Linked DNA regions of Spirulina subsalsa PCC 9445. The protein of the gene in region 2 interacts with the protein of the main gene of each other region in a pairwise test. Links are inferred from orthologs where the notes say so. Each region holds a gene or a part of one and is shown on either strand. Other genes may lie near its edges.

Region 1 (2,843 bases), 2.2 Mb from region 2 along the record:
TATTCAGCAGACCCTAATTAAGCTCATGTGGTGAAAGTGTCAATCCTCTCATGTTGATACGTTCAAAGCTCGTTTTTAACCAGCCCATTTGGATGGCTCAGTTATTATTGCTCATGAATTTCTCCCATTTCATAACGCTTTCGGCTCTTTTATCTTCCCACCTGACTGTTGCCTTCCGAGGGGCTTGTGCTGAGGCAAGTCCGAACTGGATCACGTGAATCATTGCCCAATTAAGGGTTAACCAGCCAAGGGGGTTCTCTACCTTCTTTGTGCTGGGTGTCAATGCAACAGTTCTCGGGGTTCTGCACATTTCAACCATTCATGATCTGCCTAGGAGAAAGTAAACAATGTTACACCGCAAGATCTATCAGCTTTATGAAGAGGGTCGTGAGGTATGTGTTTTCTTGCGAGATCAACAACGCTGGATAGAAGCGGCTCATATTGTTGATGTGGAAGGGGATTTAATTACCATGCGTTATGAAATTGAGGATGATGATGAAATTAGTTCTTGGGAGGAATTAGTTCGTTTAGAGAGTATCGGCGCAATTCAGCGTAAGTTAGCCTCTGTGCCTCGGGGGGATACAGAGTTACTGATAGCGGAGGATTGTCCCGAGGCGGAACAGATTCGCCCTCAATCTTCAGAGGGGGAGTCGAGTTAGGACGGGCTGAAGAAGTTTGCTAGTCGGGAAGGTTGAAAGTCTTGTCAACTGCCCCACCCACAAGAGGATGGGGCTTGCAACTAACCCGCAAGGATTGGAAAAAACAGTTTCAAAAGCAGATGGGTTTCTGTTAACCCGACCATGGGTCGCCAGAAACCCGGTTTTTCCGGTTAAATTAGCTTAAATCGCCATCTTACGCTTTTGAACCGGGTGCCATGCCGATAGCACCGGCATAAACAGCCCGACTGCCTAATTCCTCCTCAATACGCAATAAACGGTTATACTTCGCCACCCGTTCACTCCGACAAAGAGAACCCGTTTTGATTTGACCCGCCCGAGTTGCCACCGCCAAATCAGCAATGGTCGTATCTTCCGTTTCACCGGAACGATGGGAAATCATGCAGTTAAACTGATGAGTTAGTGCCAAATCAATGGTTTCCAGGGTTTCCGTTAACGAACCAATTTGATTTAACTTAATCAAAATGGCATTCCCACAACCCTCTTGAATCCCTTTTTCCAAACGAGTGCGGTTCGTGACAAATAAATCATCACCCACTAATTGCACTTTAGATCCTAATTTTTCCGTCAGAAGTTTCCAGTTAGCCCAGTCTTCCTCATGAAGAGGGTCTTCAATAGAAATAATCGGGTACTCTGCTACTAATTGCCCTAAATAATCAATGAAGTCACTGGCACTATGGGGACTACCATCATAGACATATTGCCCCTCTTTATAAAACTCACTAGCGGCCACGTCCATAGCGAGAGCCACTTGTTCCCCCGGTTTATAGCCCGCTTTTTCAATGGCCGCCATCAACAAATCTAAAGCCTCTTTATTAGACTTCAAATTGGGAGCATATCCCCCTTCATCTCCCACACCGGACAGTAGTCCATCGGCGGCTAACACTTTGCTTAAACAAGCAAACACTTCCGCCCCCCAGCGCAGCGCTTCAGCGAAGGTGGGCGCACCCACAGGAGCAATCATAAACTCTTGGAAGTCTACGTTATTGGCGGCGTGGGCCCCCCCGTTAATCACGTTCATGAAAGGGACAGGGAGAACATTAGCTAAGGGTCCCCCCAAGTAGCGGTAGAGAGGAATGGCTAATTCATCGGCGGCAGCTTTGGCGTTAGCGAGGGAGACGGCGAGAATGGCATTAGCCCCTAAGTTGGACTTATTGGCCGAACCATCCCGAGCAATCATGGTTTTGTCAATTAACACCTGGTCTAAAGCGTCGAGGCCTTCGAGTTCAGGAGCGATTTTCTCTTTGACATTACGGACTGCTTTGAGAACCCCTTTCCCATCATAGCGGCTTTCATCGTCGCGTAATTCGTGGGCTTCAAAGGTTCCGGTGGAAGCCCCACTGGGAACTTGTGCCAGTCCATAAGCCCCACTTTCTAACAAGACTTCGGCTTCAATGGTGGGTCTACCGCGAGAGTCTAGGATTTCTCGGGCGGTAATGGCTTCAATGGTGGCTTCTGTTTTATTGAGCATCGTTATACTCCCTTAACCTTACGGATTAAGAATAAGCCCAGAATGGTCGATCTTCTTTTTCTTTAAGGATGTTTTCGTGACCTCCATTTAGGGTGGGCTGAAAAAGTCCGGGAATCGGGAATCGGGAATTCTCGATTCCTAACTCCCGATTCCCTCTTCTTCTCAAAAGCAAGCCCAAAAAATGATATGCTTAACCCGCAAGAAAGTACCTGATATTAGGGATCTAACGAACTTCTCTAGCCCCAAGGAGCTACGGGGGAAGCTACGTTGTATGAGAACAGGAGTATGGGAACAGGAGTATGGGAACAACGATCTGGGAACTCGATTTTTATTCACGTCCGGTCTTTGATGACAATCAAAAAAAATTATGGGAAGTTTTAATCTGTGAGAGTCCTTTGGAGGTGACGCGATCGCCCGAAACCCTTTTTCGGTTCTCCAAATTCACCAATAATCAGAACGTGAACTCCCTCTGGTTAAAAGAAGCCCTAGAAGAAGCCTTAGCCCAAGCCCCTCAAGCCCCAAGGCGAATCCGCTTCTTTCGTCGTCAGATGAATAATATGATCACGAAAGCCTGTGAGGAGTTTGGAGTTCCGGCGGTGCCAAGTCGTCGGACTTATAGCTTAAACCAGTGGATTCAGGAGCGGATGACGGATTTTTATCCCAGTCAACCGGGCTATGATGCGGCGGCCGCTAAA
Region 2 (7,664 bases):
CCTCGCTTGCAGGGACCGGATGGACTTGACCACTAACTCCCAAAGCGAAAACCAAGCTAAAAAGGGCTGTGTTGCAAGAGAAAATTTGGGTCTTAGGAACTAGGACTTCTGCCTGGGGAGGGAAGATAAGACTCGCTATACTTCGGTATGGAAAGCACTTCCCATTGAATCAGGAAGCTCCATCCTCGCGCCTAGGCAGGGTGGGGTAGTTCACCAGTTGTCTTGTGGTTAAACAATCTTGGGCAATTTGTTGTTTTAATTCATCGAGGGAGGCGAATTTCTGTTCCGGTCGCAGAAATTGTTCTAGGGTGATGGTCAGGGTTTGACCGTAGAGATCCCCAGACCAGTCTAGGAGATGAATTTCTAGGGTGGTTTGGGGGGTATTATCAACGGTGGGACGACAGCCTAGGTTCATTACGCCAATTTGGGGGGAGGTGGCGGGTAGGGTGTCGTTGTTGGTCCACACACGGACGCTATAGACTCCATGACGGGGGAGGAGTTTGTCGTCGCTCACTTCTAAGTTGGCGGTGGGGAAGCCAATAGTACGCCCCAGTTGTTGCCCGGTGACGACGGTTCCGGTGATGCTGTAGGAACGCCCTAGGAGGGTATTGGCGCGGGAGATGTCGCCGTTAATTAAAGCTTGACGAATTTGGGAACTACTAATGCGTTCGGTTTCCAGACGATGGAGGGGGGTGATTCGGACTTCACAACCGAATTTTTGCGCGATCGCCTTTAAATCCTCCACCGTTCCCGCCCGCTTATGACCAAAGCGGAAATCAGCCCCCACAGAAATCCGGGTGGCTTGCAGTTGATCAATCAACAAATGCTCTACAAACTCTTGGGGACTCAGGGCGGCTAAGTTCTGATCAAAGGGCAATAAGACCAGTTGCTCAACCCCTAACCGTTCCAAAATTTGGGCTTTTTCCGGTAAGGGAGTTAACAGTTGGCGTTTTTGGCCACTAAAAAATTCTTGGGGGTGGGGTTTAAATGTGACCACCGTGGGGTAAATATGGGCGCTGGATCGTTCTTGTCCCGTGAGCAGGTGGGAACGAACAATCACCCGATCTGAGTCAAAAACCGGGTCTAAAATTGGGCGCACAACCTTCTGATGCCCTCGGTGAATGCCGTCAAAGTTGCCGAGCGCGATCGCAGTTGGGGTTAAAACAGTAGTCGGAGATGATGTAATCCACACGCTTTACATTTTGACACAATTCGACCCACTCGGGGGTTCAATTTTGTGATGACCGACGGCCATTAAATCAATGGACTGTTTTTCCTTCGCCACAAAAGCCCCCGGATAGGCCGCGCTCACCTGCTCATGGACTTGATCCAAAAAGTCATCATTGTGTAGGGGATCATGATGGAAAATCGCCAATTGCTTGACCTTAGCCGCTTTAGCCACCTTAACCGCTTCTTGCCAAGTCGAATGACCCCAACTCACCTTACTGCTAGTTTTGGAGTGATATTCCTCATCCGTATAGGTGGCATCGTAAATCAACAAATCCGCGTTGTGGGCGAGGTGTAAGACATTTTCATCTAAATGATCGGGAAAATGCTCTGTATCCGTCACATAGGCCGCGCTAAACCCTTGCCAACTGACCCGATACCCCACCGCTTCGCCGGGGTGGTTCAGTTTAGCATTCTCAATGGTCACATCATCTAGCTGCAACACTTCCCCCACTTCCAAATCATAAAACTGTAAATTCGCCTGCATAATTTGCAAGGGAACAGGAAAATTAGGGTGCAGCATTTGGTCATTGTGCCGTTGCCGAATCGTCGCCCCATTGGGAGCAACAGTGCCGTAAATATGGAATTGATTCCCCGGAATAAAGGCCGGGGTAAAAAAGGGAAACCCTTGAATATGATCCCAGTGCGTATGGGTGAAGAACATATAAGCTTCAATGGGCATCTGAGATAGCAGGGACTGTCCCAACACTCTTAACCCTGTTCCCCCGTCAAAAATCAGGTTTTTGTCCCCCACTTCCATGGCGATACAAGGGGTATTTCCCCCATAGCGTACTGTTTCCGCACCGGGACAGGGAATGCTTCCCCGCACGCCCCAAAATGTAATCTTAAACTGTTGGTTTGGTTTAGACATCGGCATTTACAAAACAAGATAGGCGTTGCTCACTCATCCCCTGATGGAAAAGCAAGCGGGTGTTTTTAGCTTGCCTGAGCGCGATCGCGAAGCGTCTCGTCTTGCGATTCCCGCGAAGCGTCCCGCCTTGCGAGAATCGCGCAAACAATCACTGATTCTATTTCCCTCTTTTCTAGCAACTCAACAGGAATAAAGCGCATCGGGAAGAATTTTCAGCCGTTTAACCATCCTCAACCAACATTAGCGACTCTGGAAGGCTTGACATTTCTAGATTAACAAAGGACAGGGGGGATTTTAGCGAATGGATTCAAGACAGACGGTGACGTTAATCACATTCAATGGGGAAGAGTTCAGCTAACCGCTCTTCTAGTAAGGGTAACAAAGACTCCGGCTCTTGGTTTACTTGCTCGAAACACAGAGGAGGAGCAGGGTCAGGGGCAAAGTAAATCAGTTTGATTTGCCCGCGACCAATCCCGAGCATCAGCACCTCAGCATCGGGTTTATACCCGTCGATTAATCCCAGAATTTCTTGTAAATGGTTGCCCACTTTTTCGTTGAGGGTGACGAGGGCGCTTTTCGTAAAGGAAACAAAGTGGGGGCGAGGGCGTAAGTCAATGCCAAAAATCGTTTCGGGATCTTGATGTTCTTGCCACAGCCCCCAAGCGAGTGCAGCTAGTTCTCTTTGGTGGGTTTCAGCGAAATAGTCTAACTGTTGTCGCCATGCCTGTTCTTCTGGAGGGGTTTGAGGGGTGCCAAAGTTAAACATTTGGGGTTGAGGTAGGGTGTTCTCAATCCATTATCGGGTATCGGGGAAAACTTGGCACGGCGGGGGATCTCCTGTAGCCACGCTTCGGGTTTGAGCTTAAAATGAGAGCAAGACAAGCTACTACCCACGAGGTCAACCGTTAGCAATTATGCGTAAAATACAAGCTTTTTTAACAATTCTTTGCACCGTCTTATTAGTTTGGGGAACAACGGCCTGTGGGGGGTCTGTAGAGGCGATCGCACCCCAAGCCCCTACACCCATCCCATCCGAGTTAGGCATTGAACAAATCCTAGACAATCCAGCCCCAGCAGAAGTTACCAGTCCCGTTGAAGCCCTCAGCGAAGAAATCGCCCCCAGTGAAGAGCTAGAAGCAACCGAACAACCCACCCCAGAAGAAACCCTCGAAGAAATCGCCCCCAGTGAAGAGCTAGAAGCAACCGAACAACCCACCCCAGAAGAAACCCTCGAAGAAATCGCCCCCAGTGAAGAGCTAGAAGCAACCGAACAACCCACCCCAGAGGAACCCCTCGAAGAAATCGCCCCCAGTGAAGAGCTAGAAGCAACCGAACAACCCACCCCAGAGGAAATCCTCAGCCCCGAGGTAGAAAGTTCCGAACCTTCCACCCCAGAAGAGTGAGACAATCCCGAGCCGATCAAATCGGGTTTAAGAATTACCCCTATAACCCGATTTGATCTCAACCCGAAAACCTACGCCGTCACTAACTCAGGCGCATTGGCCGGACGCTTGCTATTGCGAATCCCCTCAATTGCTGCGGCATAGTCAGGCGCACCGAAGACCGCAGAACCCGCTACAATCGCATTAGCTCCCGCCTCAATCACCTGCCAACTATTGCTAGGTTTTAGACCCCCATCCACTTCAATCCAAGGATCTAACCCCCGTTCGTCACACATTTGACGCAGTTTTTGAATTTTGGGGACAACATTGGGAATAAAGCTTTGACCGCCAAAACCGGGGTTAACACTCATAATCAAAATGAGGTCACACACCTCTAAAACGTACTCAATCAACTCCAAAGGAGTAGAGGGATTGAGAACGACCCCCGCCTGTTTGCCCAGTTCACGGATTTGGCCGAGGGTGCGGTGGAGGTGAGGAGAAGCGTTGTGTTCAGCGTGAACCGAGATAATATCCGCCCCGGCCTTGGCAAAGTCTTCAACATACTTCTCCGGTTCCACAATCATTAAATGGACATCAAGGGGCTTGTCGGTAATGGGACGAATGGCCTTAACGATCAGAGGCCCAATGGTGATGTTGGGGACGAAGCGACCATCCATGACATCAACATGAATCCAGTCTGCTCCAGCTTGGTCAACAGCTTTGATGTCTTCTCCAAGACGGCTAAAATCGGCGGACAAAATGGAAGGGGCGATAACAATGGGTTTGTTGCTCATGGTGTGGTGGTTCTCCGTACCTATATGGGATATGCGGTTTTTGAGTAATCTTTAGTGACATCCTCCCGACACCGACCCTACGGGTACGGTGCGGGCTTCCCCATATCACTATGAGGCTTTCCTGCTTCTACGGGAGGCTCTAGACGTCTTTTTAGGGACATCCCCGATCACCTCTTCCTCTACAGGCAGCTTGACCCCCAGTCCGAGGGCTGCAAGTCCACGCTGCTCGACTATCATCGCCGCAGCAACTTCCCTATCCGTTACAAACCCACATAGTTGAGGTTTAACACGAATAGTAGCTTATTGACCTGAACCTATTCTACAATATGTAGGGCTTGCTGAATAAGTCCGAGAGTTGGGGAATCGGGAGTCGGGAATAGGCAATCGTGCCAGTTTTAGATGATTTGTTCCCTGTTAAGAGTTCCCTGTTCCCTTGTTGAGCCTAGCATAGGCGTGTTATTCAGCAGACCCTATGTAGGGATAAATCGTCACTCGCTAGTAAATGATTGTTTGTTAATTTTCGGGGCATCGAACCCCTCAATTAACCGTCTTTCATCCCGACACTGACATTTGCTACGCGAAGCGTCACGAAGTGAACGCGAACGTACAGTGCGGGGCTTCCCGACGATTAGCTAAAAACTTAACATTTTCTGTCCCCATTCTCGGGGAATTTGGGATTCTCCTCCGTTAAGTTAACACCAATGGCAAGCATTGCGCCCCTACACCGATTCCCGACTCCCGACTCCCGACTCCCGACTCCCGACTCCCGATTCCCTATTCCCTATTCCCCGTTCCCTATTCCCCGTTTGAGTTTTCGCTAAACTCACTAAAATAATCCCCGACAAAAAAGACCAACTCATACACCCCGCGCTTTAACGCTTCATCCTCTAACAAGGGGCTGTCTGTCCGTCCATCGGTGTTGGTGAGGACGGTTTTCAGGTGTTTTTTAGCTCCCTTCTCTTCCAGTCGCCATACTTCAATCTTCATGCCCTCCGCAGGTAAACCATGAGCAATGTCTAAGACGTGGGTTGTCAGTTTGCCAACCATGATCAATCCTTCCCCTCCGAATTACCGGATTTCCTTCCTCTTCCATAGCTTACAATCTTGTACGGTTTCCACCTTTGCAACAAACTGTTACATTAATTAAAACAATTCTAGATTTGATGGTCTCAAGCCCATGACTGAATCCCCTTCCTCTCCGGCTACTGCTGAACCCCAAGCGAGTTACGTTAAACTGGCCATGCGCAATATGGTTAAGAAGCGCGGCACGTCTTTAAAGCACTTTTTCCTCTCTACGGTTGGTCTTTTAGCGTTGTTGGTGGGTTTAGCCTATCTCACGCGCTAGGGGGAAATCATGGCGGAAATGGAATCTTTGCCTGTGGTGACACTGTACCTTGAAGATCATTTTTTTGGCGATTCAAACCCGAGTCCTATTGAGTCCCAACGGTGGCAAAGTTGGTTTGCGCGTTGGTTAAAAGATTTGGGGGGTAAACTCCCGGAGGCTGTGGGGTATGAGTTAAGTTTGCGTTTAACGGGCGATCGCGCTATCCAAACCTTTAACGCCCAATATCGCCAAAAAGACCAACCGACAGACGTTCTCGCCTTTGCCGCCCTCGAAAGTGAATTCCCCTACTCCTCCCCCCTAGACTCAGAACCCCTGTATCTGGGGGATCTGATCATCTCTGTAGAAACCGCCCAACGCCAAGCCCAACAACAATCCCATCCCCTGACCACTGAACTGGTCTGGTTAGCCAGTCATGGGTTTCTGCATTTGCTGGGCTGGGATCATCCTGATGAAGAGAGTCTACTGAGAATGTTATCTCAACAAAAAAAATGCTTAGAAAAGGTCGGTTTTGTCATCACTGATCTATAAAGTAAGCAAAGCAGTGTTAGAACTATGGTAACTCAACCACAGAAAACTAGCTTTCTCCACTCCAACCTACTCCCCGATCAAGTTACCATTCCCGCTTGTATCCTGCTTAAGCTTCTTCCCCGACTTTCTACTGGACTTAGTGACCATGAAAATTGACCAACATCTAACAGCCCCAAGTGACGTTTCTCCCTCTCTGCCCTCCCTCTTTGGTTCAAACTCTCCCTTACTGGTGAAGAACTCCTCAAAACCTAATCGCGGACTCGCTTGGCAAGTTGCGCCCAACCTCTGGCTGAGTTTCCGCTATGCTTGGGCTGGAGTGCGTTATGCTTACACCACCCAGCGCAATTTTCGGATTCATACCGTCATTGGTGCATTAGCCGTTAGTTTAGGCATTGGACTGCGTGTGACCAACGTAGAAATGGCTGTGGTGGGCTTAACTTGTGCCTTAGTCTTGGTCTTAGAACTCCTCAACACCGCTTTAGAATCTGTAGTTGACCTAACGGTACAGAAGTCGTACCATGAACTGGCGAAAATTGCCAAAGATTGCGCGGCGGGTGCAGTCTTGATTTCTGCTTTAACGGCGGTTTTTGTGGCCAGTTGGATTCTGTTACCCCCCTTACTGACCCTGATTCGTTCGCTCTAAGGAGTCCTTTCATTGCTGCTCGTTATTGATAACTACGATAGTTTTACCTATAATTTGGTGCAATACCTCGGGGAATTAGCCTCAGAATTTCCCGTTGCCCAAAAAATTCAAGTCTACCGCAACGACCAAATTGATTTAGACCAGATTCGGCAACTCGATCCCGATGGCATTGTTATTTCCCCGGGTCCGGGTCGTCCAGAAGATGCAGGGATTTCTCAGGCTATTATTGAGGAATTGGGGGTCAGTACCCCCATTCTCGGGGTTTGTTTAGGCCATCAGAGTATTGGTCAGGTCTTTGGCGGTCAAGTGGTTTTAGCTCCGATTTTAATGCACGGTAAAACTTCGGCAATTCAACATGATAATCTAGGGGTGTTCCAAGGGCTACCAAATCCCTTTGAAGCCACTCGCTACCATAGTTTAGTAGTGGACAAATCCAGCCTTCCCAAGGTCTTGGAAGTAACGGCATGGGTGGAAGATGGAACGATTATGGGACTCCGGCATCGGGATTATCCCCATATTCAGGGGGTGCAATTCCATCCTGAAAGTATTCTAACCACCGAGGGGAAACAACTGCTCCGTAATTTTTTAAAAGACTTGGGTTAAAAACAGGAAATCCGGTTCTTGTGGAACAATTGCTCAATAGAGTGCGACAGTATAGCCCATATTTTTCTTCGCCTCTCTTTTTCCATTGGCGCATATAAACTTAGCAGAACAAACAAGCGAAATAATGATGAAACGGCGACAGTTGATCCGTTATGCTGGGGCCAGTGTTTTAACGGCGGCCAGTATAATTGGAATGTCCTCACGGCATGGCGTACAAGCCCAAAGTAACAATCCCACCCCTAATAATCTAACGGTGCGATGGTTCGGTCAC

The links.
Region 1: the proteins of rpe (region 2) and eno interact in binary tests that used the Escherichia coli proteins (3 or more experiments, as listed by UniProt). The link is inferred for Spirulina subsalsa PCC 9445 from one-to-one orthologs.

What each region holds. Positions count from the first base shown.
Region 1 is NZ_JH980292.1:2,253,148-2,255,990, reverse strand. It holds eno (phosphopyruvate hydratase), read right to left. Parts: upstream 2,149-2,843; coding sequence 853-2,148; downstream 1-852. Other genes in the region: SPI9445_RS0110460 (Tab2/Atab2 family RNA-binding protein), read left to right, coding at 2,448-2,843; SPI9445_RS0110470 (DUF6679 family protein), read left to right, coding at 348-659. UniProt on the Escherichia coli protein: Catalyzes the reversible conversion of 2-phosphoglycerate (2-PG) into phosphoenolpyruvate (PEP). It is essential for the degradation of carbohydrates via glycolysis.
Region 2 is NZ_JH980292.1:20,749-28,412, forward strand. The notes cover bases 2,424-5,396. They hold rpe (ribulose-phosphate 3-epimerase), read right to left. Parts: upstream 4,275-5,396; coding sequence 3,573-4,274; downstream 2,424-3,572. Other genes in these bases: ccmS (beta-carboxysome assembly chaperone CcmS), read right to left, coding at 2,424-2,864; SPI9445_RS0100575 (hypothetical protein), read left to right, coding at 3,013-3,501; SPI9445_RS23750 (hydroxyisourate hydrolase), read right to left, coding at 5,070-5,321. Outside these bases: SPI9445_RS23745 (bifunctional riboflavin kinase/FAD synthetase), read right to left, coding at 170-1,192; SPI9445_RS0100560 (MBL fold metallo-hydrolase), read right to left, coding at 1,196-2,098; SPI9445_RS30215 (hypothetical protein), read left to right, coding at 2,142-2,291; SPI9445_RS27995 (DUF3285 domain-containing protein), read left to right, coding at 5,452-5,619; rRNA maturation RNase YbeY, read left to right, coding at 5,629-6,147; SPI9445_RS0100605 (diacylglycerol kinase family protein), read left to right, coding at 6,293-6,790; SPI9445_RS0100610 (anthranilate synthase component II), read left to right, coding at 6,803-7,393; SPI9445_RS0100615 (MBL fold metallo-hydrolase), read left to right, coding at 7,521-7,664. UniProt on the Escherichia coli protein: Catalyzes the reversible epimerization of D-ribulose 5-phosphate to D-xylulose 5-phosphate.